4 regions of the Rhizobium sp. BK379 genome follow, and region 4 is predicted to be linked to each of the others. Evidence: riboswitches for the same ligand, from Rfam matches in the RefSeq annotation. Region 4 holds a riboswitch; each other region holds the start of a gene.
What was found. Region 4 has a riboswitch for cobalamin ahead of metE (5-methyltetrahydropteroyltriglutamate--homocysteine S-methyltransferase). Riboswitches for the same ligand answer to the same signal wherever they lie in the genome.

Region 1 (7,663 bases), on a different contig from region 4:
CATTCCACGTGCGAAGCGGCGAATAGGTGGTAATCCCGGCGCAGAGCAGTGGGCCGACCCGCGAAAGGTCCAGCCCGTCGGGCACGCTGAGGACGAATTCCTCGCGCACGACGATATGATCTGAATAGCCGCCATAGGTGGTCTCGCCCGTCACCCGGTCCTGGCCGTTATAGGTGACGGTCACACCCTTGTAGCACATCTGCTCTTCGTTGCGCCGGCAGTTGGGGCACTCCATGCAGCTGTCGACGATCGTGCCGACGGCAACATTGTCGCCCGTCTTGAAGCGTGAAACGGCGCTCCCGACGGCAGACACCCGCCCGACAATCTCATGGCCCGGCACGACCGGATAGGCCGAAAAGCCCCAGTCGTTGCGGGCCATGTGCAGGTCCGTATGGCAGACGCCGCAATAGAGAATATCGATCGCCACGTCCTCGGGACGCAGGTCCCGGCGGTCGAAAGAGAAAGGTTGCAACGGCGTATTCGCATCGGTTGCGGCAAATGCTGATATTCTCAATGGTTTATCCCTTGCAAGGCTGTTGAAAGCTGACGGACACCGGAAGCTGTGCCGGATGGGATATAGCGTCGATGGATTATCCGGATTAGACGAGGAATGCGGGAAAGGCTTGTGAGTTGCGCTCAGCAATCGCTTATCGATGGCCTGCGTCATACACCGCTATCCGGTCATGATGAAAAGCCAGCCAGACATCGAACGGCCGGCGTCCCCAATTTCTCAAAAATCCGACAGCCGCGACTGGACAAGACAAATGTAACTTTATAACAACGGTTATGTAATGTTATTACATTAAAGGAGATTTCATGTCCCGGCACCCTTTCGCTATCTTCGCAGTCGCCACTGCGCTCACATCCGCCGCCTTGCCCTCGGCTTCCCGCGCCGAGGAAGAACAGCAGGAGAGCTGGCGGCTTTTCGTGGCTGATCACAGCCTGCCGGTCGTCCACGCCATCGATCTTGCGAGCGGGAAAGAGATCGGCCGCTTCGATCTCAAGGGTTATGCCGCCCTGTCGTTGAGCGAGACCGGGCGCACGCTCTTTGCCGTCCAGGGCGAAGAGAATGTCGTTCATGCCATCGATACCGGCATTGCCCTTTCCGATCATGGGGAGCATCGCGATCTCGAGGTGGCGCCACCCAAGCTGATCGGCACGACGATATTGGGCGAGAAGCCCGGCCATGTGGTGACGAATGGCGATGACGTGGCGATCTTCTATGATCGCACCGACCGCTTCGATCTCTTGAAGGAGAGCAGCCTGCTGCAGGAAAAGCCGGAGCCGAAAGCTGTCAACACCATCGCCGCCCATCACGGCGTCGCTGTGCCGATGGGCAATCACCTGCTGGTCTCCGTGCCGAACATGCAGGCGCCGGTCAAGGAGGGCGAACTGCCGCCACGCCTGGGCCTGCGGGTGCTCGACCGGGATGGCCGGCAGATCGGCGATGTCGCGCCCTGCACCGGCCTGCATGGCGAGGCAACCTCCGCCCGCCTCGTCGCCTTCGGTTGCGAGGAAGGCGTGCTCATCGCCCGCCCCGGCGGCGCGGAAGGCCCGAGCGTGGAAATGCTCGCCTATGGCGCATCGCTGCCGCGGGGCAAGGTCGCGACGCTGCTCGGCGGCCGCTCGATGCAGTTCTTCCTCGGCAATTACGGAGAGGACAAGCTGGCGCTGATCGATCCTGATAATACGGACGCACCCTACCGCATCATCGACCTTCCAACGCGGCGCGTCGATTTTGTGCTCGATCCGGCAAAGTTTCAGAATGCCTATATCCTCACCGAAGATGGCAGGCTGCATCTGCTCGATACAGTCAAGGGCGAGATCGTCAGATCGGAAACCGTGACCGAGCCCTACAGCAAGGACGGCCATTGGCGCGATCCGCGTCCGCGGCTGGCCGTGGCCGGCGATGATATCGCCATCAGCGATCCTCGCCACAGCTTGATTCGCCTCATCAGCACGCAGACGCTGAAGGAAATGCGTACGATCCCCATCGAGGGCCAGCCCTTCGCGCTTGTCGCCGCCGGCGGCTCGGGCGCCAGTCACTAAGGCGGCCTCGGACCCGACACACTTCGCATTCCCGAGCTTGACGTCGCCCATGGCGGCGTCATAGATCGGGGCGACGGTTCCCCGAAGAGAACTCCGAGGGGAATAATAGGGAACACGGTGAGGACGACCCAAGAGGGACCGAGACCGTGGCTGCCCCCGCAACTGTAAGCGGATTGTCGATCTCGGGGTTGATCGCTTCAGCGATCATGCCCTCGGCCTCAGGGCCGTGCCACTGCGATTTCGCGGGAAGGCAGATGACCGGCACATATTCGCGAGCCAGGAGACCTGCCGTCGATCACGATCCAATCAAGCCGGGCGGGGATGCCCGGACAAGGAGCAGACATGATTGACAAGATCCCTCCCCACCTGCCGCCATCCATCCGTCTCGATTGGACGATCCGCCGCTAGCCTCCCGCTCGCTGGCCATCGTTCGCGCGCCGGCATCCGCTAGCCCTTTTCCTTTGATCGAGAGTTTTCCATGCGACAGCTTCTGAAGAGCTTTTCCCTCGCGCTCGGGCTGGCCGGCTTTGCTGCGCCCGCACTTGCCGCCACCCAATATCCCCTCACCCTCACCAATTGCGGCCAGCAGGTCACCTTCGAAAAGGCACCGGCCAAGATCGTCTCGATCGGCCAGGGCATGACCGAAGTGTTGTTCTCGCTCGGCCTTGCCGACAAGATCGCCGGCACGGCCGTCTGGGTCGGCCCGGTCCTGCCGCAATATGCCGATGTTAACAGCAGGATCAAACGGCTGGCCGACAATGACCCGAGCTTCGAATCCGTCGTCGGCGCGGAGCCCGATCTGGTGGCTGCCGAATTCGAATGGCATGTCGGCACGCAAGGCTCCGTCGGCAAGCGCGAGCAGTTTGGGGATCTCGGCATCAACACCTATGTCGCGCCTGCCGATTGCGTCGCCAAGATCAATACCGACGGCGGCGATGGCGTGCGCAAGGAACTGTTCACGATGGACCTGATCTATCAGGAAATCGCCGAACTCTCCCAGATCTTCGACGTGAAAGACCGCGGCGATGCTGTCATCGCCGACCTCAAGAAGCGGGAGGCCGCGGCCGCTGCCTCTGTTGCCGGTGCTGCGGCAAAGAACCTGCCCATCGTCTTCTGGTTCTCCAGCAAGGAAGTGAAAGGCGATGCCTTCATCGCCGGCAAGAACAGCGCGCCAGCCTATATCCTGAAGACGCTCGGGGCGAAGAACGTCGTCACGACGGAAGAGGAATGGCCCCTCGTCGGCTGGGAAACGATTTCGCAGGCCAATCCCGCCGTCATCGTCATCGCCACCATGGACCGCCGCCGCTATGCCGCCGATGATCCCAAGGTGAAGGTGGATTTCCTGGAAAACGATCCGGTTACGAAAGAGCTCGATGCCGTCAGGAACAAGCGCTTCATCATGATGGACGCGCAGTCGATGAACCCGACGATCAGAACCATCGACGGCATCGAGACGCTGGCAAAGGGCATCCAGTCCTTCGGTCTGGCCCAGTGAGCCAGGCTGCCTTGCCACAGAGGAAATGGTGGGCGCTTGCCACGCTCACCATCGCCGCCCTCCTCCTGCTCGGTATCATGATCAGTCTCGCCGTATCGATCGGCGAGATATCAATCCCGCTCGCCACCACGGCAGAAGCGGTTTCCAACCGCCTCTTCGGCACGGCATTCGAGCTCAGCCGCATCCATCAGGGCATCGTCTGGGATTACCGCCTCAGCCGCGCGCTGGCGGCGGCCAGTGCCGGCGCATCGCTGGCACTGTGCGGCACGGTGCTGCAGGCGCTGCTGCGCAATCCGCTTGCCGAACCCTATGTGCTCGGAATTTCAGCCGGCGCCTCCACCGGCGCGGTCTGCGTCATGATATCAGGTCTCGGCTATGGCGTGCTCAGTCTCTCCGGCGGTGCCTTCATCGGCGCCGTCGTCGCCTTTCTGCTGGTCGGCATCCTGGCGGCCGGTGCTGGCGGCACCAGCGAGCGCATCATTCTCTGCGGCGTGGCGGGCTCGCAGCTCTTCAATGCGCTGACCTCCTATATCGTCACGACCTCGGCCAATGCCGAACAGGCCCGCGGCGTGCTCTTCTGGCTGCTGGGATCGCTTTCCGGCGTGCGCTGGCCGGATGTCTATCTTTCCGTGCCGATCGCACTGGCAGGCTTTGTCGTCTGCCTTGCCCATGTGCGTGCGCTCGATGCCTTCGCCTTCGGCACGGATGCCGCAGCCTCCCTCGGCATTGCAGTGCGCCGCGTACAGTTCACCCTGCTCGGCGTGACAGCGGCGATGACCGCAGCCGTCGTCAGCATGGTGGGCTCAATCGGCTTCGTCGGCCTCGTCATTCCCCATGCCGCCCGCTTCCTCGTCGGCCCCGCACATGGCCGCCTACTGCCGGCGACGGCGCTTGGCGGGGCGATCTTCATGGTCGGCGCCGACATCGTCTCGCGCATCATCATTCCGCAGCAGATCCTTCCGATCGGCGTCGTCACAGCGCTCTTCGGCGCCCCGGCCTTCGCCATCATCCTTTATCGCGTGCGGAGAAGCGCATGAGCATATCAGTCGACAAGGTCAGCTATGCCGCCGGCAATACCGTCATCGTCAATGGCGTCAGCATATCGGTCGAAAAGGGCAAGGTGCTCGGCCTGCTCGGGCCGAACGGCTCCGGCAAATCCAGCCTGCTGCGCCTGATCTGCCGGCTGCGGCAAGTCAGATCCGGCGTCATCCGCCTCGGCGACGACGATGTCTCCGGCCTTTCCCGCGCCGCCCTTGCCCGCCGCATAGCCTTCGTCGAGCAGCAGACGACGACGGATACGCAGCTCACCGTGCGCGATATCGTCCGCCTCGGCCGCACGCCGCATCGCGGCCTCCTCTCCTCCTGGGCACCTGATGACGATGCCGCGGTCGAAGAAGCACTCGCCCGCGTCGACATGGGCGAACGCGCCGGCCAGCTCTGGCAGACACTGTCTGGCGGCGAACGCCAGCGGGTGCATATTGCCCGGGCGCTGGCCCAGACCCCGAGCGAACTCCTGCTCGACGAGCCGACCAACCATCTCGATATCCAGCACCAGCTCGATATCCTGGCGCTGGTCGCCAAACTCGGCCTCACCTCCATCATCGCGCTGCACGATCTCAACCTGGCAGCGATGTTCTGTGACCATCTGGCCGTGCTGCAGAAGGGTGAGGTCGTGGCCGCAGGCACGCCCGAGGAAGTGCTGACCGAGGCGCTGATCGCCCGCGTCTTCGGCGTGCGTGCCCATATCGAAAAATCACCCGTGCATGGCCGCGCACATATCCAGTATCGGATGGGATAAGACATGGATGGAGTGAATTTCGATCTTAAGGAAGAAATCCGCGACTACTGGTCGAAGCGCTCGGAAACCTTCGACCTCGCCTTCGGCCACAGGATCGCCCCCGGCCCGGAGGCGGACGCCTGGCAGAAACCGATCCGCGATGCCCTCGGCCCCGAGCCGAAACGTGTGCTGGAACTTGCCTGCGGCACCGGCGAAGTGACCCGCCTGATCCACGATCTCGGTCATGACGTCACCGCTCTCGATTTCTCCGAAGCGATGCTGAAGGTTGCCCGTGCCAAACACGCCGGCAAGGAGCGCCTGCGCTTCATCCTGGCAGACGCCGAAAACACCCTGGAGCCGGACGCGAGCTATGACGCCATCATCTGCCGCCATCTCGTCTGGACGCTGACCCGGCCGCAAGAAACCTTTCGCGAATGGTTCCGCATCCTCAAGCCCGGCGGCCTGTTGCTTTTCTTCGATGGCGACTGGGCAAGCCCGAAACCGACCGGCCGCATCGCCAGCCTGCTGATCTCATGGATCGACCGCCTCATCGGCGCCGACAAGAACTATGACGGCGCTCTCAGCACCCGCCACGCCCGCATCATGTCAGCCCTGCCCTTCGGCCAGGGTCTCCGCCCCGACATGCTGCTGCCGCTCTTGAGATCGGCAGGCTTTACGGACATCGCGCTTCACTCCCACGCCCCGATCGCGAGGGCGCAGCGCAGGAATGCCAATCTCCGAAATAGGCTCCGAACCCTCGTCTACCGCCGATTCATCCTGGCCTGCCGGCGGCCCTGATGCCTGCATTTGCCGCACGCCCATTTATGGAGGCGTCGCGATTTGCCGAGATCTGAAACCAACCTGTGCCAAATGCCCGCCACCGTAAATGATCGATGCATTTACCGTTGCGTACTTGTCGGACGCCGTCAGCCGTTCAGGATGATCCACGAACGAAGCGGCAGTTCGCCTGATGCAGGAAGGGAAAGGTGTTATGGCAAAGACCACCGCGCCCTCATCCGGCAAAAGCAGGCACCGCGCTCTGCCGTTCGCCATTCTGGCGTTTTTCCTTTGTCTGGCCGGATCCTTCCCACGGCACGCGTTTGCCGCTCCGCCTGAATTTCCGGACCGCGAACTGGTGGTCGGCACCAAGGAGGCTCCGCCCTTTGCCATGAAGGGGCCGGATGGCAGCTGGACCGGCCTGTCTATCGAACTCTGGCGTCAGGTCGCGGAAAAACTCGGGCTCAAATATCGGCTGGTCGAGGAACCCTCGGTACAGAGCCTGATCGAGGCAACGAAGCGCGGCGACTACGATCTCTCGGTCGCGGCCATCACCATCACGGCCGACCGGGAGCGCAATGTCGATTTCTCCCAGCCATTCTACAATACCGGCCTCGGCATCGCCGTCTCCGTCCACAGCGCCTCCGTCTGGTACGAAATCACCCAGACGATGACTTCCCTCGGTTTCCTGCAGGCGGTCGGCGCCCTCATCGGCATCTCGCTGGCTGTCGGCGCCTTGATCTGGCTTTTCGAGCACCGCCACAACGAGGATTTCGGCGGCGGCGCCGCCAGGGGGCTCGGCGCCAGCATCTGGTGGTCGGCTGAAGCCATGACGCAGGCAAGTACCGGTCATCGCGGCCCGAAGACGCTCGGAGGACGAACGCTCGCGATCCTCTGGATGGTCATGTCGATCATCACCATCGCCGTCTTCACCGCAAGCGTTACCTCCGCACTCACGACGCGCCAAATCAGGGGACTGGTGAACGGCGCAGAAGACCTGCCGCGGGCACGCGTCGGTGCCGTGTCGGGATCGGCGACCACAGGATTTCTCGACGGGGAACGCATCAGGCACCGGGATTTCGCCAATGTGCAGGAAGGCTTCCGGGCGCTGACATCAGGCTCGATCGATGCCTTCGTCTATGACAAGCCGCTGCTTGCCTGGACGGCCGAACAGCAGTTTCCGACCAGCGTACAGGTGCTGGATACAGTCTTCGAGCCGCAGAACTACGGCATGGCAATGCCCGCCGGCAGCCGCTACCGCAAGCCCATCGATGTCGCCATTCTCGAAGCGATCCACGACGAGGCGTGGAAGGAGACGCTGTTTCAGTATCTCGGGGAGAAAAAATGATGGCCCGGGCGAGCGGTCTTCCCCGCCCCGGCACCTGCCGTTCCGCCTACCAGTTGCCCGGATCGGCAGTGTGATCGACGGCTGCGAATTCATCCGCCTTTGCCCGATCGAGCGTCACCGTCCGCGTCCGCTTCGTCTCATCGGCAACCAGATAGCGAAGCGGCGCCGCGTCCCGCGCAAGCTCCTGATACAGGAGAAGCGCAGCCTCCTCGGCGGT
Region 2 (7,663 bases), on a different contig from region 4:
CGTCGTCATCGGCTTCCCGCGCCAGGACGAGACGGGCCGCTACAATTCCATCGCCGTGCTCGACGGCGGCAAGGTGATCGCCGTCAGAGACAAGATCGACCTGCCGAACTATGGCGAGTTCGACGAGAAGCGCGTCTTCGATCAGGGCGCCATGCCGGGTCCGGTGAATTTCCGCGGCGTTCGCATCGGCATTCCGATCTGCGAGGATATCTGGGGTGATCTCGGTGTCTGCGAGACGCTGGCCGAAAGCGGGGCGGAAATCCTGCTCGTGCCGAACGGTTCGCCCTATTATCGCGGCAAGGTCGATATCCGCCATCAGGTCGTGCTGAAACAGGTGATCGAAACCGGGCTGCCGATGGTCTATGCCGCCCAGCTCGGCGGCCAGGACGAGCTCGTCTTCGATGGCGCAAGCTTTGCCTTCAATGCCGACAAGTCGCTCGCCTTCCAGCTCAGCCAGTTCGAAACGGCACTGGCCGTGACGACCTGGAAACGCACCGAAAACGGCTGGCATTGCTCGCAAGGGCCGATGGCACGCATACCCGAGAGCGAAGAAGCCGACTACCGCGCCTGCCTGCTCGGTTTCCGCGACTATGTGAACAAGAACGGCTTCAAGAATGTCGTGCTCGGGCTTTCCGGCGGCATCGATTCGGCGATCTGCGCGGCGATTGCCGTCGATGCGCTCGGCGAAGAGCGGGTGCGCACGGTGATGCTGCCATACCGCTATACATCGGAGGATTCGTTCAAGGACGCCGCCGATTGCGCCAAGGCGCTTGGCTGCCGCTATGACATCGTTCCGATCGAAGAACCGGTTGCTGGCTTTTCATCCGCGCTCTCGAATCTCTTCGAGGGCACAGACAGCGGCATCACCGAGGAAAACCTGCAGAGCCGCGCACGCGGCGTCATCCTCATGGCGATCTCCAACAAGTTCGGCTCGATGGTCGTCACCACGGGCAACAAGTCGGAAATGTCGGTCGGCTATGCGACGCTTTACGGCGACATGAACGGCGGCTTCAACCCGATCAAGGACCTCTACAAGATGCAGGTCTATGCGTTGGCCCGCTGGCGCAACGAGAATGTGCCGCCGGATGCGCTCGGCCCCTCAGGTGTAGTCATTCCGCAGAATATTATCGACAAGGCGCCGTCGGCCGAACTTCGCCCGGATCAGAAGGACCAGGATTCGCTGCCGCCTTATCCAGCGCTCGACGACATTCTTGAATGCCTGGTCGAACGGGAAATGGCGGTCGAGGAGATCGTGGCGCGCGGCCATGATGTCGAGACGGTGCACCGCATCGAGCATCTGCTCTATCTCGCCGAATACAAGCGCCGCCAGTCGGCACCGGGCGTGAAGATCACGAAGAAGAATTTCGGCCGCGACCGGCGCTACCCGATCACCAACCGGTTCCGGGATCGCTGAGACGCTTCAAATATCTGGGAGGGATGAATGCGCAGCTCAGTTGAAATCTACAATGTGCGGCGGGGCGAAAGCCGTGTCATCTGGCAGACGGAAGCGCTGGTGGAGGCGCCGAATTTCTCGCGCGACGGCGCCTATCTGCTGATCAATGGCGACGGGCTGCTCTATCGCCTGCGTCTCGATGGCAGCGACCTGGTGGAGCGTGTCGATACCGGCTTCGCGGTCCATTGCAACAACGACCACGGTATTTCGCCCGATGGCGAACTGATCGTCATCTCCGACAAGACCGAGTTCGGCAAGTCGGCGATCTACATCCTGCCGATCGAGGGCGGCAAGCCGCGGTTGATCACCAGGAACCTGCCGTCCTACTGGCACGGCTGGTCGCCAGACGGGCGCGAGCTTGCCTATTGCGGCATCCGCAACGACGTCTTCGATATCTATACGATCTCGGTCAATGGTGGTGAGGAGAAGCGGCTGACGCATGGCGAGGGCCGCAATGACGGGCCGGACTGGTCGGCCGACGGGCAGTGGATCTATTTCAATTCCAGCCGCACCGGGCTGATGCAGATCTGGCGCATCCACCCCGACGGCACGGGTCTCGAGCAGGTGACATCGGACAATTACGGCAACTGGTTCGCCCATCCATCACCCAACAATGACAAGGTGCTGATCCTTTCCTACGACCCCGACGTCTTCGATCATCCGCGCGATCTCAATGTGCGCCTCAGGATGATGGACATGGATGGCGGCAACCTGACGGAGCTGTTCGAGCTTTTCGGCGGGCAGGGCACGATCAACGTGCCGAACTGGTCGCCCGATGGCGAGGAATTCGCTTTCGTACGGTATTTTCCGGCGAGATCTTGAGAGGGCGCACCGCCATTTGATGATGGCGGTGGCGCCTCAAGCCTCACGCGACCCTTCTGAAATAGGCATTACCCGTTCATGAGAGGGATCGTTACACAACTATGCGCAAGGTATTGCTCGCGGCATTCGCCTGCCTGATCTGCTGCCGTACTTTACTGTTTGTTATGTTTCCGGTCGAGTATCTGCGATGGTTCGGAAAATACCAGGAGTCTCAAACTCTGAACCAGATGGCGCTCCCCATAGCCAAATTCTATATTCAGCATGATATTAAATATGCTTGTGGCAACGAGACCTACTTCAGAAATTACAACGCCATGAACTTCTTCGATGATCTGCCACTTTCGCCTGAAGAGGAGGTCGCGCTCCAGTCACAGGACAAGATTGCGCACCTGTTTTTAAGTGACGTCGTTGACGACGAGAGTGAATATCTCGACTCTATCCGCGCGGTGGCCGATTATAATTTGCTTGTCGCCTCTAAGTGCTTGCACAGGCGCATTTCGTGAAAGCCTCACTGGCGATCGGGCGCCTCACCGGTTAAGGAGAGGCGGCGCAATATCGGCATTATGTGAATGGGCGGCGGGTGTCTGCCCGCCGCGCTTGATGCTGCCTATCAAGCCGCAACAGCGGCCTTGCGGCGATCACGGACGGCCTGAGCCAGATCCTCGAGAACGTCGACCGACATGTCCCAGCCGATGCAGCCGTCGGTGATCGACTGGCCGTAGACGAGCGGCTTGCCGGGAACGAGGTCCTGACGGCCGGCGACGAGATTGCTCTCGATCATCATGCCCTTGATGTGATCGTTGCCGGCGACGATCTGGCCGGCGACGTCGTGGACGACCTTCGGCTGGTTCATCGGATCCTTGCCGCTGTTGGCGTGGCTGGCATCGATCAGCATGCGCGGGTCGACACCGAGCTTGGTTGCCTCGGCGATGACGGCCTGGACGTCGGCTGCCTCATAGTTCGGGCGCTTGCCGCCGCGCAGGATGATGTGGCAGTCCTCGTTGCCGCGGGTGGAGGCGATCGCTGCCTGTCCATCCTTGGTGACAGCCGGGAAATGGTGCGGCTGGGAAGCCGCCATGATCGCGTCGAGCGCGACACGCGCGCTGCCGTCCGTGCCGTTCTTGAAGCCGATCGGGCAGGAGAGACCCGAGGCGAGCTGACGGTGGATCTGGCTTTCGGTCGTACGCGCGCCGATGGCGCCGTAGCTGACGAGATCGGCGATGTATTGCGGCGTGATCGTATCGAGGAATTCGCAGCCGGCCGGCAGGCCCATGGCGTTGATGTCGAGCAGCAGGCGGCGGGCGAGGCGCAGACCTTCCTCGATACGGTAGCTGCCGTCGAGATGCGGATCGTTCATCAACCCCTTCCAGCCGACGGTGGTGCGGGGCTTTTCGAAATAGACGCGCATGACGATTTCGAGATCGCCGGAGAGGCGTCGTCGCTGCTCAACGAGGCGGGAGGCGTATTCGCGGGCGGCTGCCGGATCATGGATCGAGCAGGGACCGATGATGACCAGCTGGCGGTCGTCCTTGCCCGTCAGGATATTATGGATCGTGTCGCGCGTGCCGGTCACGGTCTCGGTCACCGCTCGGTCACGCGGGATTTCCTTGATAATATCGGCAGGTTTGGTCAGCGGGGTGATCTCGACGATGCGCAGATCATCAATAGTGTCAGTCACGGTATGCTCTCCTGTTTGGTCATACCGTGGCGGAACAAAAAAGCCGCCAGGTTGACTAGCGGCTGTTCGGGTGTGTCGTCGCGTTAGTTTCGGTTACGCACAGACCCGCATCCGCTGGAAGCAGCGGTACGAATAAAATCGCGATGCGTAAACGGACGAAATCGACATGCCGCCTATGTAGACATGCGAATTGGAATTGTCACGTGGATTCTGTGAGGAAAAATGACAGGCCTGTGAAGTTTTATCGGCTTTCGGCCATTGCCTCTCTCTGGGCATCTTCCGGCGCAGCCGCTTCGGCATGTCCATGCTTGGCGCGGCGTGTCGTCATGTCATCGCCGGCATTGGCGGGCAGGCGCAGGAAAGTGATGCAGGCGAGCGAGGAAATCCCTGCCACGATAAAGAAGGCGATATGGAAATCGGTGACCGTGAGTTGGCCGCCGTGGAAGCTCGCGGACACTTCCAGGATCGTCCCTGCGACTGCAACACCCATGGCCATGGAGATGCGCTGCGCCACGGCATTGATGGCCGTCGCCTGGCTGCTGTCGGCCTCGTCGACATCCCCGAAGGCCATGGCGTTAACACCTGAGAAGGCCATGGAGCGCAGCAGTCCGCCGACGAGAAGAGAGCCCATGATGAGATAGATCGGCGTTTCAGCAGTGAAGAGGCCGTTCACGCCGAGGAAGATTGCGGCAAGGAAGGTAGTGAGGGCGATGACGTTGCGGAAGCCGAAGGCGTTATAGGTGCGGGTTGCAGCGAATTTCGAGCCCATGGAGCCGAGTGCGCTGACGAAGGTGACAGAGCCAGACTGCAGCGGTGTTAGACCGAAACCGAGCTGCAGCATCAGCGGCATGAGGAAGGGCAGCGCGCCGAGCCCCATGCGGAAATTCGAGGCGCCGAGGATCGCCGCCCGAAACATCGGGTAGCGGAACATTTTCGGATCAAGCAGCGGATGCGGCGTGCGCCTGGCATGGACGAAATACAGGATGCCGGAGAGGACGCCGACCGCGACGGTGACATAGCCGTAAATGACGGGAACGGCCGGCAGGCTGATGACGGATATGCCGAAGACGAAACCGGCAAAGCCGATCCCGGACAGGAAGAAACCCGGAAAATCCATCGGCTTCGGGCTGCGTGGCTCAATTGCCGGCAGGAAGCGGGTGACCAGCGCAATGCCGATAATGCCGATCGGCACATTGATCCAGAAAATCCAGTGCCAACTCAAATAGGTCGTCAGGAAGCCGCCGATCGGCGGGCCCATGATCGGGCCGATCAGCGCCGGAATGGTGAGCCAGGCCATGGCATTCACCAGCTGGTGACGTGGTGTGCCGCGCACCAGCAGCAATCGCCCGACCGGTGTCATCATCGAGCCGCCGGCGCCCTGGATGAGGCGGGAAATGACGAAGGCGGCGATGGAATTGGAAAAGGCGCAGGCGATCGAACCGGCCATGAAAACGAAGATTGCCAGACGGAAAATGTTGCGCGCGCCGAAGCGATCCGACATCCAGCCGCTGATCGGAATGAAGATCGCAAGCGCCACAAGGTAGCTGGTTACCGCAAGCTTCAGCGCGATCGGCGAAGTGCCGATATCGGCCGCTATAGCCGGCAGGCTGGTGGCGATCACGGTCGAATCCATCTGTTCCATGAACAGGGCGACCGCAAGTATCATCGGCGTTAGGCGGGACACGGGCAACCGGGATGCAAGGAGAAGGGATTCGGCGCCAGTGGCGCCGCTCGGATCAGGGTCTCGTTCTAGGCCAGCATTTTCAACCTGTCCACGAAATGAATGTCGCATGTGGCTTGCGGCCATGCCCTTTCCGCGCCATAGATCGCCTGTCAGGTGCCCGCTGTCACCAGCGGGAGAATCGGGAATCCGGTGAAAGACCGGGACGTGCCCAACGCTGTAAGGCCGACGCTCGCCGTTCAAACTACGCCACTGGCTTTTCGGCCGGGAAGGCAGCGGCCAAGCGGAGGACGCCGAGTCAGAAGACCGGCCTGGCAAGATAGACCCAACCCGCGCGGACGGCGGGCGGTTGCGTTGTTGGGGATTTGACGATGCGACCCATTGATGATGCCGTTTGTCCGGCATCCAGCTTTTCTGCGGCCGAACGCGAGGCCGTCTATCACGCGATCATGACGCGGCGTGACGTGCGCAGCCAGTTCCTGCCCGATCCCTTGCCGGATGATCTGGTGACGCGGCTTTTGACCGCCGCGCACCACGCGCCTTCGGTCGGCTTCATGCAGCCGTGGAATTTCATTCTGGTGAAAAGTGCCGAGGTGAGGGCGCGCGTGCGCGATGCGTTCCTCGGGGCGAATGAGGAAGCGGCCCGCATGTTCACCGGCGAGCGGCAGGAAAAGTATCGTTCGCTGAAGCTTGAAGGCATTGTCCAGGCGCCGCTCGGCATCTGCGTGACCTGCGATCCCACCCGCAGCGGCAGCGTTGTGCTGGGACGCACGCATAATCCGCGCATGGACAGCTATTCCACCGTCTGCGCCATCCAGAACCTGTGGCTCGCGGCCCGTGCCGAAGGCGTCGGCATCGGCTGGGTCAGCATCTTTCGCGAGGGCGACCTCAAGGAGATACTTGGCATTCCCGATCATATCGAAGTCGTCGCCTGGCTCTGCGCCGGCTTCGTCGACCGGCTCTACGATGAACCGGAACTGGCGGTCAAAGGCTGGCGGCAGCGGGTGGCGCTGGAAGAACTGGTCTTCCATGACGGCTGGGGGCAGGTGGAAGGCGAGGCCGCGCCGGTCTGAGCCGGCGCGGGTGTGCTTCACTCGGCCGGCTGGGTGCTGCAATCCTTGGCGCAGGCCGGTGTCCTCCAATGGCCAAAGGTGAGGAAGCTCGCAGCAGCGAGAAGCCAGACGCCGATCGCTCCATAGAGCATGACACCGCCGAAGCCTGCGACCAGCGCATCATGGACCGTCTCGGCCGGAATATCAGGCAGGGCGGCGATGCTGCCGGCGGAGATCCGTTCGGCAAGCAGGCGCAGGTCGCCGGCATCCATCGAGTTCGGCAAGACGTTCTTCAGATGGGAGAGCACGCCGCTGAACAGGATGAAGCCCATGACCGCGATGTTGATCGCGAGCGAGATCATCCGGGCGCTCATGTCGATGCCGGAGGCCATGCCGGCGCGGTCGCTGGATACCGCACCGGTTGTCGTGTTGGTGACCGGGGTATTGGTGAAGCCAAGCCCGATGCCGGCAAGCAGCGCGCCGGGCAGCATCGTCAGCCAGCTTGGCGCAGCGGCGGCACTGCCTGACTTCATCAGCAGGAAGCCCAGCCCGATCGTGAAAAGGCCGCCGGGAATGATGATGCCCGGCCGATAGCGCAGCATAAGCCGCTCGGCAAGCGGCGGCACGACCAGCGTCGGCAGCGTATAGGCCAGCAAGGCGATGCCGGCGGCCACACTGCCGTAACCGAGGCCGGCTTCATACCAGATCGGCAAATAGATCATGAAAGGCCAGAAGCTGATGTTCATGGCGGCCGAACCGACAATGGCGCCCGAGAAGGTGCGGATGCGGAACACCGAGGCATCGAACATCGGTCGCGGGTTCAGCTTTTCGGCAACGACGAAGGCGACGAGGCTTGCGGCGCCAAGTCCTATAATGCCAAGCGCAGCCGGGCTCGCAAAACCGAGAGCAGGCCCCTGGGTGATGAAGAAGGCAAGGCAGAAGACCGCCAGCGAAAGGGTGGCGATGCCGGCGATATC
Region 3 (7,663 bases), on a different contig from region 4:
GACATCGATGATGAAATCGCTGCCGGCAAGAAGGCGCGCAACAAGAGTTGCGACAAGTGCTGAGACCACGACAGGCGTCAGCGACATAATGGTGTAGGTGCCGATGATCAGCTCGAAGGCGTAGAAGGCGCCGGTCAGCGGTGCATTGAAGGCGGCGGCGATGGCACCGGCTGCGCCGCAGCCGACGAGCACACGCAGGTCCGCGCGGCGCAGCTGCAGCTTCAGGCCGAATTTCGAGGCGATGCCGGCCGCAAGCTGCGTATAACCGGCTTCCAGGCCGACGGATGCGCCGAAGCCATTGGAAACGAGGTTCTGGATCGCGACAAGGATGCTGTCCGTCAGCGACAGGCGGCCGCCATGCAGCGCATTGGCCTCGATCGGGTCGACCATCGGCTTTTTGCGCCATTTGGCGAGAATGAAGAGCAAGAGCCCGAGAAGCATGCCGCCGGCTACCGGGGCCGTCATCAGCAAAAACTTGCTGTCGATCTGCGAGGCGCTGAGCCTCGTCGTGCCGTCTATGCCGAAGATCAGGCTGTGCATCTCTTCCGAGGCATAGCTCATGGCTGAGACCGCAAGCCCCGATACGATGCCGACAAGCGCGCCGGCAAAGACCATGCCCATTTCGCTGTGGCGAATAAGCGCGCGCAGGCGCCCCGGATCGAAGGCGGTGCCTAGAGGGCCGAGGCGGCGAATGTGCATTCGGGAGAGCATCATGGAGAAATTAGGCGGCAAGAATAGGGGTCAAGGGCGGAGCCGGCATCCGCATGAGCGGCAATTGCGGCAAAAAACCGGCCGGGCCGTAAAGTTTTTGTGACGTAAGCCTTTGATTAAAGACGATAATATCCGTAGTGTAAGTCGAGATGAACATGAGCGGGACGCTGCGCGGCAATTGACATGGGAGTTGCACGCGCCTAACCATGAATCCACATAATGGATGGTTCCGGATCGGCAAACGCCTTCCGGATTAAAAGGGAATGTGACGGGGCGGACCCAAGCCGGGCGCCTTCATCACAGCCGACCCCGCGACTGTAGAGCAGTCAGGGTCTTCCATCCGGCATTTGGATTGCGGCGCCGACGGTCTTGCATTCTGCAAGCGGGCAAGGCGGACAAGTGCCGGAAAAGCCACTGGAAATGCATCGTGATCAGCCGGGGCAGGACGCCTCTAATTCTACGAATCGTCCGCCTTTTCACGAGATGCAGCCGGGAAGGCGAGGCAGATCCGCTGGCACGATAAGGGGCGACCGAGGGGTCGCCCCTGTCGCGGCCGATAACTGCGAGCCAGGAGACCTGCTATCCGTGCCGGGCATAATGCCCAATTTGGGCGCTTTGCCCGCTGCCAGCACGGAGGTTGTCTTGGCTGAAGGATGTTATTCAGCGCTGCCTCTGGTGGTGCGATATGGGCGCGGTGTTCCGCCGCCCCTCTGTGATGAGCTTCCGGCGCAGGCCGTTTTCTCTTCCCTGCTTCCTGTGCTTGTCACAGGAAACCAGCCACGGCGCGTCTGTGCCGTGAATGAATCAACGTTATCGCGGAATGAGTCTCTCCTGCCCAAGGACTTGGGCAGGCTGGATTCCTGCGACAAGCACAGGAATGAGGGGCGTGGCGAAGGCCGTGCCCATCCTCTACGGACGGTGTTGTCATGACCGCCACCTTCATCCTCGGCGGCGCTCGCTCCGGCAAATCCGGCTTCGCCGAAAATCTCATCACCACGAGCGGTCTCGAGCGCCACTACATCGCCACCGGCCGCGCCTGGGACGACGAGATGCAGGCGCGCATCGACCAGCACAGGGCCGACCGCGGCCCCTCCTGGACCACGCATGAGGAACCGCTCGATCTCACCGAGCGCCTGACCGCCATCGACGCGGAGGGCAGGGCCATCCTCGTCGATTGTCTGACGCTGTGGCTCACCAATCTGATGATGGAGGGGCGCGATATCGCCGCCCAGTCTGCCGCCCTTGCCGCCTTTCTGCCTCATGCTAAGGCGCGGCTCGTCATCGTTTCCAATGAAGTCGGCCTCGGCATCGTGCCCGAGAACCGCATGGCGCGGGAATTTCGCGACCATGCAGGCCGGCTGCACCAGATGATCGCGGCTTCGGCCGCGGATGTTTATTTTATCGCAGCGGGTCTGCCGCTGAAAATGAAGGGTTAGTTCCATGCAGCAGAAAATCCCCGCAACCGTCATCACCGGCTTTCTCGGCGCCGGCAAGACGACGATGATCCGCAACCTGCTCACCAATGCCGGCGGCAAGAAGATCGCGCTCATCATCAACGAGTTCGGCGATCTCGGCGTCGATGGCGACGTGCTGAAGGGCTGCGGTGCGGAAAACTGCACCGAGGACGACATTATCGAGCTCACCAATGGCTGCATCTGCTGCACCGTTGCCGACGATTTCATTCCGACCATGACCAAGCTTCTGGAGCGCGAGCAGCGCCCTGACCATATCGTCATCGAGACCTCGGGCCTTGCATTGCCGCAGCCGCTCGTCGCCGCCTTCAACTGGCCGGATATCCGGAGCGAAGTGACGGTCGATGGCGTCATCACCGTGGTCGATAGTGCGGCCGTTGCTGCCGGTCGTTTTGCCGATGACCACGATGCCGTCGATGCGCGCCGTGTCGAGGATGAATCGCTCGATCATGAAAGCCCGATCGAGGAACTTTTCGAGGATCAGCTGACCTGCGCCGACCTGATCGTGCTCAACAAGACCGATTTGATCGACGCGGACGGGCTCGGCCGCGTGAAGAGCGAAGTCGCCTCGCGCATTGCCCGCAAGCCTGTCATGATCGAAGCGAAGAACGGCGAGGTGCCGGCAAGCGTGCTGCTCGGCCTCGGCATCGGCACGGAAGACGATATCGTCAACCGCAAGTCCCATCACGAGCTGGAGCATGAGGATGGCGAGCCGCACGACCATGACGAATTCGACAGTTTCGTCGTTGAACTCGGCGCTGTCTCGGATACGGCAGGTTTCGTCGAGAAGCTGAAGGGCATCATCGCCGAGCATGACGTGCTGCGCCTGAAAGGCTTCATCGATGTCTCCGGCAAGCCGATGCGCCTGCAGCTACAGGCCGTGGGTGCCCGCATCGACCAGTATTTCGACCGTGCCTGGGCGCCGGGTGAGGCCCGCAATACGCGCCTCGTCGTCATCGGTCTGCACGAGATGGATCAGGACGCGGTGCGCAAGGCGATCGAAGCGCTCGTCTGAGGACATAACGAATGCATCTGCTTCTCGCTCAACAGGGGACGATCAGCGACGGGGACGAGGCGATCGACCTCGGCCAGTCGCCGGGCGATATCCTGTTCCTGTCCGCTGCCGATACCGAGCTTGCGGCGATTGCCGCGGCCCATAGCGGCGGAGAAGGAGGCTATTCGCTGAGGCTTGCGAGCCTGATGAGCCTGAAGCACCCGATGTCGGTCGATACATACGTCGAACGGACGGCGCGGCATGCGAAGCTGATCATCGTACGGGCGCTCGGCGGGGCGAGCTATTTCCACTATGCGCTGGAGGCGCTGCATGCGGTCGCAGCGCGCAGCGGTGCGCTGATTGCGGTGCTGCCGGGGGATTCGAAGCCGGATGCCGGGCTGACGCCGTTTTCCAATGTGGCGCTGGATGATCTGAATGCGCTCTGGGCCTATCTGATCGAGGGCGGGGATGCCAATGCACGGGGCTTTCTCGCCTATGCGGCGGCGATGCTCTCGAGAGAGGAGAAGCCGGCGCCGGCTGTGCCGCTGATGAAGGCCGGGATCTGGTGGCCAGGGCGGGGGCTTGTTGGGGTCGAGGAGTGGCGGAAGCTCACCGGTTCTGTCTTCTCCCCAGTGGGGAGAAGACGCCCGGCAGGGCAGATGAGGGGGGCGAGCGACGGAGAGACCGAGCAACAGGAGCACGATTTCGAGGTTTGTGCGGTGGCCCCCTCATCCGACCCGTTGGGCCACCGACCGGGGTCGAGCCACGGGTCTCGACCCGTCCTCCGGACCCCCGCTGGGGAGAAGGGACAGGCAGCACCCGTCGTTGCCATCGCCTTCTACCGCGCACTCGTGCAGAGCGGCGAAACCCGCCCGGTCGAGGCACTGATCGAAACCCTGCAGGCGCAGGGTCTTCGCCCTTTGCCGGTCTTTGCCTACAGTCTCAAGGATCCCGTCTCCAAAGGCATCCTCGAAGCCATCTTCGCCGATCTCCAACCCGACGTGGTCATCAACACGACAGGCTTTGCCGTGTCCGCACCCGGTGCTGATCGCGAGCCGACGGTGCTGGAGGCCAACGACGCGATCGTGCTGCAGGCGATCTTTTCCGCCTCGTCGCGGGAGGCCTGGGCAGCCTCATCGCAAGGCTTGTCGGCCCGCGATCTCGGCATGAACGTCGCGCTGCCGGAGGTGGATGGCCGCGTGCTCTCGCGCGCCGTCTCCTTCAAGGCTGCCGCTCGCTACGATGCCGCGGTCGAGGCCAATATCGTTTCCAGCGAGCCGGATGCCGGACGCATGGCCTATGTCGCGGCCCTTGCCGCCAACTGGGCGCGGCTGCGGCAGCGGCCGGTTTCGGAGCGGCGTGTCGCGCTGGTCATGGCGAACTATCCGAACCGGGACGGACGGCTCGGCAATGGCGTCGGGCTCGATACGCCCGCCGGGACGATCGAGGTGATGCGGGCGATGGCGGAGGCTGGTTATCCGCTCGCGGATATCCCCGATGATGGCGATGCGCTCATGCGGCATCTGATGGCGGGGCCGACCAATTCCGGTTTCGACGGCAAGGTTGTGCGCGAGCGGCTTTCCTTGAGTCGATACAAGGATTTCTTCGCCTCTCTTCCCAATCAGATTCAGGATGAAGTCAACGCGCGATGGGGCGATCCGAAGGCCGATCCCTACATGCGCGAGGGTGCTTTTGCGCTCCCCTTTGCGCGTTTCGGCGGGCTGCTCGTCGGCATCCAGCCTGCACGCGGCTACAATATCGATCCGAAGGAAAGCTATCACTCGCCCGATCTCGTGCCGCCGCACGGCTATCTCGCCTTCTATGCCTTCCTGCGCGAAGAGTTCGGCGCCGATGCGGTGATCCACATGGGCAAGCATGGCAATCTGGAATGGCTGCCGGGCAAGGCACTGGCGCTGTCGGAAGCCTGTTATCCCGAAGCGATCCTCGGGCCGCTGCCGCATCTCTATCCCTTCATCGTCAACGATCCGGGCGAGGGCACTCAGGCGAAGCGCCGCACGGCCGCCGTCATCATCGATCATCTGACGCCGCCGCTGACGCGGGCCGAAAGCTACGGGCCGCTGAAGGATCTGGAGGCGCTGGTCGATGAATATTACGAGGCCTCGGGTGGCGACCCCCGGCGTATCCGGCTGCTGTCCCGGCAGATCCTCGAGCTTGTTGCCGATATCGGGCTGGATCGGGACGCGGGGATTGCAAAGGGTGAGAGCGAAGGCGAGGCTTTGAAGAAGCTCGATGCCTATTTGTGCGATCTCAAGGAAATGCAGATCCGCGACGGGTTGCATGTGTTTGGCGTGTCGCCCGAGGGCCGGCTGCTGACGGATCTCACCGTGGCGCTGGCGCGGGTGCCGCGTGGGCTGGGTGAGGGCGGCGATGCGAGCCTGCAGCGGGCGATTGCGGGGGATGTGTTGACATTCCCCCTTCTTCCCAGCGGGGAGAAGATGTCTGTTAGGGCAGATGAGGGGGCAAACGACGTGAGGAGCGAGCGGCTGAGCGAAGGCGAGGCCGAGCCTATGGCCCCCTCATCCGACCCTTCGGGCCACCTTCTCCCCGCTGGGGAGAAGGGGAGTCGCGTGCTTCAGCGTTCCTTCGATCCACTTGATTGTGACATGGCCGGCAATTGGGTCGGCTCACGTCCGGCAATCCTGGCAGAAATCACCGATGCCCCCTGGCGCACGAACGGTGACACAGTCGAGCGCATCGAGCTGCTCGCGACCAAGCTTGTCTCCGGCGAAATCACCTGCCCAACTGTCTGGTCCCAAACCAGATGCGTACTCGACGAGATCGCGGCCCGCCTCAAACCTTCCATCCTCGCTTGCGGTCCGGCCGAAATCACCAGTCTGCTGCGCGGCCTCGACGGTCGTTTCGTCCCGCCCGGTCCATCCGGTGCACCGACGCGCGGGCGGCCTGACGTGTTGCCGACCGGGCGGAATTTCTACTCCGTGGACAGCCGCGCGGTGCCGACACCCGCCGCCTACGAACTCGGCAAGAAATCGGCCGAATTGCTGATCCGCCGCTACGTTCAGGATCACGGCGAATGGCCCGTCTCCTTCGGGCTGACGGCCTGGGGCACGTCCAACATGCGCACCGGCGGCGACGATATCGCCCAGGCGCTGGCGCTGATCGGCGTCAAGCCGGTCTGGGACATGGCCTCGCGGCGCGTCACTGGCTACGAGATCATTCCGCCAGCCATGCTGCGGCGGCCGCGGGTGGATGTGACGTTGCGGATCTCCGGTTTCTTCCGCGATGCCTTTCCCGAGCAGATCGCGCTGTTCGACAAGGCGATCCGCGCTGTCGGCGCGCTGGAGGAAGATGCGGCCGACAATCCGATAGCCGGGCGCATGCGCGGCGAGGCGGTGCGGCTAATCGCTGCCGGGCTCGACGAGAAGGCGGCGGCAAAGCGGGCGGGCTATCGCATCTTCGGGTCCAAGCCGGGTGTGTATGGGGCGGGCTTGCAGGCGCTGATCGACGAGAAGGGTTGGGAGCGGCGGGCCGATCTTGCCGAAGCCTATCTCGTCTGGGGCAGCTATGCCTATGGTGCTGGTGAAGAAGGCAAGGCCGAGCGCGGCGTCTTCGAGGAGCGGCTGCGCTCCATCCAGGCTGTTGTGCAGAACCAGGACAATCGCGAGCACGACCTGCTCGACAGCGACGATTATTACCAGTTCGAAGGCGGCATGGCGGCGGCGGCCGAGACGTTGGGCGGAGTGCGGCCGGCGATCTATCACAACGATCATTCACGGCCGGAAAAGCCTGTGATCCGTTCGCTCGAAGAGGAGATCGGGCGGGTGGTGCGCGGGCGCGTCGTCAATCCGAAATGGATCGAGGGCGTGATGCGCCATGGCTACAAGGGTGCTTTCGAGATTGCTGCGACGGTCGATTATCTCTTTGCCTTTGCGGCGACGACGGGGGCTGTCGGCAACCATCATTTCGAGGCGGTCTATCAGGCTTTCGTCGCTGATCCCAAAGTGCGCGATTTCATGGAGGAGAAGAACCCGGCGGCGCTCTCCGAAATGAAGGAGCGGCTGCTCGAGGCGATCGAGCGCAGGCTCTGGACGCCGCGCAGCAACTCGGCGCAATTCGATCTTACAGACATCAACGAAACCAAGAAAAAAGCAGGCAGCCAATCATGAGCGAAGAGCCAGTCGTACCAGCCGAAAAGGACGATGCTCGTCACAACGAGAAGATGGCGAAGAAGAAGGCCGCGCGTGACAAGATCATGGCGACCAAGACGGATGAGAAGGGCCTCATCATCGTCCATACCGGCAAGGGCAAGGGCAAGTCATCCTCCGCCTTCGGCATGATCTTCCGCCATATCGCCCACGGCAAGCCTTCGGCCGTCGTGCAGTTCATCAAGGGTGCGATGTGGACGGGCGAGCGCGATCTGATCGAGAAGCATTTCTCCGACATCTGCCAGTTCCACACGATGGGCGAGGGCTTTACCTGGGAGACGCAGGACCGGGCGCGGGATGTG
Region 4 (7,663 bases):
AAGGCGAAACCGGAAAGCTGCTCACCGAAATACTGCACCATGTCGTTGCGCTCGAATTCCCCGTGGACGAGCACGTCGAGGCCGATTTCCTCCTGCCAGCGGATCGCCGCTTCGGTCTCCTTTTTCAGGAACGCATCGTAGTAAGCCTCGCTGATCGTACCCTTTGCGAAGGCCGAGCGGGACTTGCGCACATCCGATGTCTGCGGGAAGGAGCCGATCGTCGTTGTCGGGAAGAGCGGCAGGAGAAGCTTGCGCTCCTGCAGGCTGGTCCGCTCGACAAAACCGCTGCTCCGCGTCATCATCGTCTCATCGATTGCCGCGACCCGCTGCCTGACTTTGAGATCATGCACACGTGGAGAAGCCGCTCGAGAGGCAACGGCCTGAGAGGCTGCAGCAATTACTTGATAAGCCCCGCCGGAACTGCCGAGGGCAGAGAGTTCATCGAGTTTCTGGGTGGCGAAAGCGAGCCACGACGTCAGTTCCTCATCCAGTCCGGTTTCCAGATCCAGGTCGATCGGCACATGCAGCAGCGAGCAGGACGGCGCGATCTGCAGTCCTTCCGCGCCGAAGCGCTGAACCAGTGGCTCGATCTTTTTCAGGATCACGGCAAGGTCCGCCCTCCAGATATTGCGTCCGTCGATGATGCCGAGCGACAGCGTCAAATCGGGGGACGTCTTGAGAAGGGCATCGATCTGCTGCGGAGCACGAACGAGATCGACATGCAGGCCGGAAACCGGCAATGCGAGCGCCGTCGGCAGGTTATCGCCTATATTGCCGAAATAGGTGGCGAGCATGATCTTCAGGTTCGGTACCAGCTCGTGCAGCGCACGATAGGCATGCTTCAATGCTGCCTGCTCTTCTCCTGAGAGATCCAGCACCAGGCACGGTTCGTCGATCTGCACCCAGTCGGCACCGGCAGCGCTCAGTTCCGCAAGCACCCTCGCATAAACAGGTAACAGGCGTTCAAGCAGGCTGATCGGTGCAAAACCTTCCTCGGTTCCCTTGGCGAGTTTCAGGAAGGTGACAGGGCCGAGGATGACTGGCCGTGTGTGGATTCCGAGCGTCTTCGCCTCGATGAAGGCATCGAGTGGCCTGTTTGCGGTCAGCGCGAAGAATTGATCGGGACCGAGTTCCGGCACCATGTAGTGGTAGTTTGTGTCGAACCACTTGGTCATTTCTAGCGCTGGCACGCCATGACCGTGGTGATGCTGGTGGCCGCAATCGGCATGCGCCTCTTCGCCGGTCGAGCCGCGCGCCATCGCGAAATAGGTATCGAGTGCAACAGGCCCGCCCTTCCAGCCATAGGCCGAAGGTATGGCGCCGACCATGACAGTCGTATCGAGCACATGGTCATAGAATGAAAAATCATTGGAGGGGATAATATCGATCCCCTTCTCTTTCTGCAGGGCCCAGTTTTGCGCCCGCAGCCGCTTGCCGACATCGAGAAGCACGCCGGCATCGGACCTGTCGGCCCAATAGCTTTCCAGTGCGAATTTGAGTTCGCGATGCTTTCCGATCCTAGGAAAGCCGAGATTTGCAGTCTTGATGGTCATTTCCTTACCCCGAAGGTTATGGGCAAGGCTCAGGCGCAACGCATCGACGAGGTGTGGCTACAGACGTGCCGTCTCGCGCAAAGCGGCACACCGGGACACCCCGCCCGTGGACGTTATCTATCGCGGCAGGTCTCCTGGCTTGCGGGTCTTCAACACCGTCCAGTCTTCCCAGGCGTCTTCCCAGTGACGTCGAAGGACGGTGTCTATCCGCTTACAGTTGCGGGGGCAGCTTCGGTCTTGGCGTTAGCCTCACCGAATTCCCTCTTAGCTCAGGATCGTCAGATCCAGAGAACCACGATGCGACAAGCATGCACCTGTCGCACCGGATCGTCAAGATGACATAAAGAAATCTTTATATCTTTATGCGAAGAAGGCGAAGTGCATTCATCGTCACCAGCACGGTCGCACCAGTATCCGCGAGGATCGCCGGCCACAGGCCGGTAATGCCGACGATAGTGGTGACCAGGAACACGGCCTTCAGCCCGAGCGCGATGGTGATGTTCTGGAAGATATTGCGCATCGTCCGCTTCGAAAGGTCGATCATGCGGGCAACGTCGCCGACACGCCCATGCAGTACCGCCGCATCCGCCGTTTCCAGCGCGACGTCGGTGCCGCCGCCCATGGCGATGCCGACATCGGCTGCAGCAAGCGCCGGCGCATCATTGATGCCGTCACCGACCTTGGCAACGAACAATCCTTCCTTCTTCAATTCGCCAACAATGCGCTGCTTGTCCTGCGGCAGCAGCTCGCCGCGCCAGTCGATGCCGAGGTCACCGGCAACGGCTGCTGCCGTGCGCTTGTTGTCGCCGGTCAACATGATGGCGCGCACGCCTGCCGCCTTCAGCGTCGCAAGCCCGCTCTTGGCGTCGTCGCGTGGCTCGTCGCGCATGCCGATGAGACCGGCGGCGACACCATTGATGAGCAGGACCGAGACGCTCTTGCCCGCGCCATTCAGCGCCGCGACCCGTTCATCCTGTTCGGCATTCAGCGCCCCGCGCTCGCGCGCGGCCGGCGGCGACAGCAGATCGAGCATCTCCCCACCCACCTTCCCGGTCATGCCCTTGCCGGGCAATGCTTCCACTTCGAAAGCCGGCGGCACGGGCACGGCATCGGCCTTGGCACGGTTGAGGATCGCCAGCGCCAGCGGATGGCTGGAGCCCTGCTCTAGAACCGCAGCACGCGAAAGCACTTCAGCCTCCGAGCGCCCATAGGCGATGATATCCGTGACCTGCGGCTTGCCTTCGGTCAGCGTGCCTGTCTTGTCGAAGGCAACGGCCGTCACCTTGCCGAGCGATTCCAGAACCGCCCCGCCCTTCATCAGCAGACCGCGGCGCGCGCCCGCAGAAAGCGAGGCGGCAATCGCTGCCGGCGTGGAAATGACCAGCGCGCAGGGGCAGCCGATCAAAAGGATCGCGAGTCCCTTGTAGATCCATTCGCCCCATGCTCCGCCCATCAGCAGCGGCTGCAGAACGGCGACCAGGGCCGCCACGACGACGACACCAGGCGTATAGTAGCGGGAGAAACGGTCGATGAAACGCTCCGTCGGCGCCTTCGATTCCTGGGCTTCCTCCACCAGCTTGACGACGCGGGCAATCGTATTGTCTTCGGCGGCGGCCGTGACGCGAATACGCAATGCGGCGTCACCATTCACCGTGCCGGCAAAAACCGGCTCGCCAGCACCCTTGCGCACCGGCGTGCTTTCGCCGGTCACCGGCGCCTCGTCTATCGCGCTTTCACCGGACAGAATGGTGCCGTCGGCGGAAATCCGGTCTCCCGGCCGCACGAGAATAACGGAACCGACCGCAAGCGTCTCGGCCGGCACTTCCTTCACTTCGCCATCCGCCTCGAGCAGTGCGTTCTTCGGCACCAGCGTCGTCAGCGACTGGATGCTGGCGCGCGCCTTGCCGGCAGCAACCCCTTCCAGCAATTCGCCGACGAGGAACAGGAACACGACCGTCGCTGCCTCTTCACCGGCATTGATGATGACCGCGCCAACAGCGGCAATCGTCATCAGCATTTCGATGGAAAAGGGCGTGCCGGAAAGAGCGGCCATGACCGCGCGGCGCGCGATCGGCACCAGCCCCACCAGCATGGCGATGATGAAAGCATACGGAGCAATCGAAGGCACCAGGTGGCCCACGACATAGGCAACGACGAGTGCAAGTCCGGAAAGGATCGTCAATCGGCCCTTCTTGCTCTGCCACCAGGGACCGATCATCGGCCCATGATCATGGCCGTGCAACCCCTCGACTTCCTCGGCGCCATGCGAATGCCCGTGATCGGCGTGATCATGACCAGCATGATCGTGGTCGTGACCTTCGTGGTCGTGATCATCATGCTCATGACCATGGTGATCATGATCATGCCCGTGGTCATGATCGTGGTCGTGATGCGCATGATCATGATCGGTCTTGCTTTCCCGGACAGGAGCCTTGCCCGTGAGCGGAGCAACCGAATAGCCGAGGCCGGTCACCTTTTTTTCGATCGCCTTGAGATCGCTGCTGCCATCGTGGCGCACCGTCATCGTGCCCGCCGTCACCGATACGGAGACGTCTTCGACGCCGGGCACACGCCTGACGGCCGTATCGATCTTTGTTGCGCAGGCGGCGCAATCCATGCCGCCAACCCGGTACCGTGCCTGTGCTGCTTCGCTCATGATTTCGATCCTTGCTTGTAGGCAGTATCGTTCCTACATCCTCTAGCGACTAGAGGTGCAAGAGGAAAATATGAAAAAGATCACCATCGGTGAAGCCGCCCGCCAAAGCGGCGTCAAAGTGCCGACGATCCGCTATTATGAGGGCATCGGTCTGCTATCTGCGCCAAGTCGTAGCGAAGGCAATCAGCGCTCCTACGAACCATCGGACCTCAACCGCCTCGCCTTCATCCGCCATGCCCGCGAGCTCGGCTTCGAGATCGAGGCGATCCGCACTCTCTTGCAGCTTCAGGACGACCCGCATCAGCCCTGCGCTTCCGCCGATGCCATCGCCAAGGCCCGCCTCATCGAGGTCGAGCAGCGCATCCGCAGCCTCAATGCCCTGAAGGCCGAGCTCGAACAGATGGTCGAGGGCTGCGGCCATGGTCGCGTCGACCAGTGCCGGGTCATCGAGGTGCTGGCCGATCACGGCAAGTGCGTGCATCCACATCACTGAGACTTGCGCTCACCGACTGCCCACGCCAAGAAGGCGCAATGAAACAGAAGAAAATCGCGATCATCGGCGGCGGCCCCTCCGGCCTTTCGGCAGCCGAAGTGCTGTCGGCAAGCGGCCATGCCGTTTCCGTCTATGATGCGATGCCGACCTTTGCCCGCAAGTTCCTGCTCGCTGGCAAATCCGGACTTAACGTCACCCATTCCGAAGACTACGAGCGCTTCGCCACCCGCTTCGGCAACGCCAATCCCCGCCTGCGCGCAGCCCTAGACGCCTTCACCCCAGCCGATATCCGCGCCTGGGCAGCGGGCCTCGGCACCGAGACCTTCGTAGGCTCGTCCGGCCGCGTCTTCCCCAACGTGATGAAGGCCTCGCCGCTGCTGCGCGCCTGGCTCGCCCGACTGGAAGCCCGCGGCGTCAGCTTCTTCACCCGCCATCGCTGGATCGGGTTCACAGAAGACGGCCATGTTTTCGAAACGCCTGACGGCCATAAGACCATATCCTGCGATGCAACCCTGCTCGCACTCGGCGGCGCCAGCTATCCGCGCCTCGGCTCCGATGCCGGCTGGGTGTCATTGCTCTCCGAGCGCGGGGTGGCGATCGCACCGTTTCAACCGGCCAATTGCGGCTTCGATGTCGCCTGGAGCGAGATCTTCCGCGATCGCTTCGCCGGAGAGCCGCTGAAATCCGTGACGGCAACATCACGCGCCGGGACATTTCCGGGCGAATTCGTCATCAGCAAGCACGGTATCGAAGGCAGCCTCATCTACGCGCATTCAGCCGCTTTGCGTGACGACCTGCTGTCGCATGATGAGGCAAAACTGACAATTGACCTTGCCCCGGGCCGCACCGCAGATCGCCTGTCACGCGATCTGACCCGGCAGGATGCCAAGATGAGCTTTTCCAATCGCCTGCGCAAAGGTGCCGGCCTAGATGGTGTGAAGGCGGCACTTCTGCGTGAACTGGTGCCGGAGACAGATCGCAACGATCCGCACAAACTCGCTGCCGCCATCAAGTCTCTGGCTATCCCATTGCTGCGCCAACGCCCCATCGCCGAGGCCATATCATCTGCCGGCGGCATCGCCTTCAGCGAGGTCGACGAAACCTACATGTTGAAACATCTCCCCGGCACGTTTGCGGCCGGAGAGATGCTGGATTGGGAGGCACCGACAGGTGGCTATCTGTTGACCGCCTGTTTCGCCACGGCCCGAGCCGCAGCGAAAGGCATCGAGGGCTGGCTCAGCCGAAAGTGAAGGCGAAAGCCTGCACGCCGGGATCGAGGAAATGGATCTCGAACGTGTGGTCGCCGACCGGTCCGGCTTCGCGCACCAGCTGATAGAGGCGCTGCCCCGTTACCGTGCCATTGCCGTCGGCATCCGTGTCCGCGCCGTGATCATCGCTGGGCGCCTTGCCATCGACCGTCACCTTGAAGCGCACCGGCTTGCCATCCGCAGCACTTGGACCGAGAACCAGATGCAGGTCGCGGGCATGGAAGCGGTAATAGATAGTGCCGTCGGCAGCATTCAACGTTGCCTGTTCGGACCCGACGGTCCAGTTGCCGGTCAGACCCCATTCGTTGAGTTTGGGCGTCGCGGCGACATAGTCATGAGCGGCATCGTTGACCGTGCCCTTGTCGTCGACGAAGTTTTCCGAGCGCTGATAGCCGACATAGGTTTCCGGCGATTGCACATTGGCAGCATCGGAAGCGGCTTCGGCACCGGTCGCCTTCACATTCACGATATCACTGGAAACGCCGGTCTTGCCGGCTTCGGTCAGCAATTGCTGGATTATCCGTTCGGACTGGTCGTAATCGCCCTCGCCGAAATGATGGTGGCGGACCTGCCCTTTCGCATCGATGAAATAATGCGCCGGCCAATATTCGTTGTCGAAGGCCCGCCAGATCGCATAGTTGTTATCGACAGCAACAGGATAGGTGATGCCGAGATCGGAGATCGCCTTCTTCGCATTGTCGACGTTCTTCTCGAAGGCGAATTCCGGCGAATGCACGCCGATGACGACGAGGCCCTGGTCTTTGTACTTCTCCGCCCAGGCTTTGACATAGGGGATGGCGCGCAGGCAGTTGATACAGGAATAGGTCCAGAAATCGACGAGCACGACCTTTCCCTTCAGCTGCTCCACCGTCAGCGGCGTGGAATTCAGCCATTGCACCGCGCCATCGAGCGGCGGCATCTGACCTTCGACCGGCAGCTGTTCGGCAGCACCCTTTGGCTTCATCGCCATCATCATGGTGTTACCGCTCATCGTGGCGGGATTGCCGGTCATCATCATCTGGTTGTTGGCGGTCATCGACATCGAGCCCCCGCCACCAGCCGGCATTACCACCGACTTCATCGAGCCACCGGCATTGTCAGCCGTCTGTTGCTGATGGAACTTGTCGACTAGACCCTGCTCCAGGGCGTTGGTGCTGGCAAGCGAAGCCTGCGTCAGGAAGCCGGTATCAAGGCCGAGTGCAATCGCCACGACAGCCGTGAGAACCGCAACACCCACGCCACGCCGCAGCCATTCGCCGACGCCAAGCGAACGCTTCATCGCCTGATAGACCTTGCCGCCAATGAGGAGTGCCAGTGCAAGCGAGGTCGCAGCCCCCAGCGCATAGGCAAGCAACAAAAGCGTCGTTCCGACATTCGCGCCCTGCAGCGCCGCACCCGTTAGTATGAGGCCTAGAACCGGCCCGGCGCAGGGTGCCCAAAGCAGCCCGGTCGCGACGCCGAGCAACAGCGAAGCGGCAACGGCCGAGCCGCCACTGCGTGTGTTTTGATCGGCAGACTGCGACAGACGCGCACCGAGCGAAACGAGCGGCCGCGTCAAATAATCTGACAGCGCCGGGAACAGCAGGATAACGCCGAAAATCGCGAGCAGCATGATGGCGGCATAGCGGCCATATTCATTGGCCTGCACCGCCCATCCACCGCCGACGGCCGCCAATGTCGCAACTCCAGCGAA

Region 1: another riboswitch for cobalamin. It lies ahead of FHT93_RS06325 (ABC transporter substrate-binding protein); the one in region 4 lies ahead of metE (5-methyltetrahydropteroyltriglutamate--homocysteine S-methyltransferase).
Region 2: another riboswitch for cobalamin. It lies ahead of bluB (5,6-dimethylbenzimidazole synthase); the one in region 4 lies ahead of metE (5-methyltetrahydropteroyltriglutamate--homocysteine S-methyltransferase).
Region 3: another riboswitch for cobalamin. It lies ahead of cobU (bifunctional adenosylcobinamide kinase/adenosylcobinamide-phosphate guanylyltransferase); the one in region 4 lies ahead of metE (5-methyltetrahydropteroyltriglutamate--homocysteine S-methyltransferase).

What each region holds. Positions count from the first base shown of each region.
Region 1 covers NZ_JACIAD010000001.1:1,213,286-1,220,948, forward strand. Annotated here, with positions in the region: gene FHT93_RS06315 (NAD(P)-dependent alcohol dehydrogenase) at 1-514, opposite strand, end outside; gene FHT93_RS06320 (metallochaperone AztD) at 817-2,049, shown strand; cobalamin riboswitch at 2,107-2,357, shown strand; gene FHT93_RS06325 (ABC transporter substrate-binding protein) at 2,528-3,544, shown strand; gene FHT93_RS06330 (iron ABC transporter permease) at 3,541-4,581, shown strand; gene FHT93_RS06335 (ABC transporter ATP-binding protein) at 4,578-5,342, shown strand; gene FHT93_RS06340 (methyltransferase domain-containing protein) at 5,346-6,119, shown strand; gene FHT93_RS06345 (transporter substrate-binding domain-containing protein) at 6,313-7,446, shown strand; gene FHT93_RS06350 (hypothetical protein) at 7,493-7,663, opposite strand, start outside.
Region 2 covers NZ_JACIAD010000001.1:522,317-529,979, reverse strand. Annotated here, with positions in the region: gene FHT93_RS02705 (NAD+ synthase) at 1-1,414, shown strand, start outside; gene FHT93_RS02700 (PD40 domain-containing protein) at 1,442-2,275, shown strand; gene FHT93_RS02695 (hypothetical protein) at 2,377-2,778, shown strand; gene FHT93_RS02690 (3-deoxy-7-phosphoheptulonate synthase) at 2,886-3,953, opposite strand; gene FHT93_RS02685 (DHA2 family efflux MFS transporter permease subunit) at 4,195-5,619, opposite strand; cobalamin riboswitch at 5,772-5,964, shown strand; gene bluB (5,6-dimethylbenzimidazole synthase) at 6,006-6,707, shown strand; gene FHT93_RS02675 (MFS transporter) at 6,725-7,663, opposite strand, start outside.
Region 3 covers NZ_JACIAD010000001.1:1,369,681-1,377,343, reverse strand. Annotated here, with positions in the region: gene FHT93_RS07160 (chloride channel protein) at 1-711, opposite strand, end outside; cobalamin riboswitch at 919-1,310, shown strand; gene cobU (bifunctional adenosylcobinamide kinase/adenosylcobinamide-phosphate guanylyltransferase) at 1,638-2,147, shown strand; gene cobW (cobalamin biosynthesis protein CobW) at 2,152-3,198, shown strand; gene cobN (cobaltochelatase subunit CobN) at 3,210-7,322, shown strand; gene cobO (cob(I)yrinic acid a,c-diamide adenosyltransferase) at 7,319-7,663, shown strand, end outside.
Region 4 covers NZ_JACIAD010000008.1:395,521-403,183, forward strand. Annotated here, with positions in the region: gene metE (5-methyltetrahydropteroyltriglutamate--homocysteine S-methyltransferase) at 1-1,553, opposite strand, end outside; cobalamin riboswitch at 1,660-1,865, opposite strand; gene FHT93_RS29990 (heavy metal translocating P-type ATPase) at 1,906-4,209, opposite strand; gene FHT93_RS29995 (helix-turn-helix domain-containing protein) at 4,280-4,702, shown strand; gene FHT93_RS30000 (TIGR03862 family flavoprotein) at 4,741-5,952, shown strand; gene FHT93_RS30005 (cytochrome c biogenesis protein DipZ) at 5,939-7,663, opposite strand, start outside.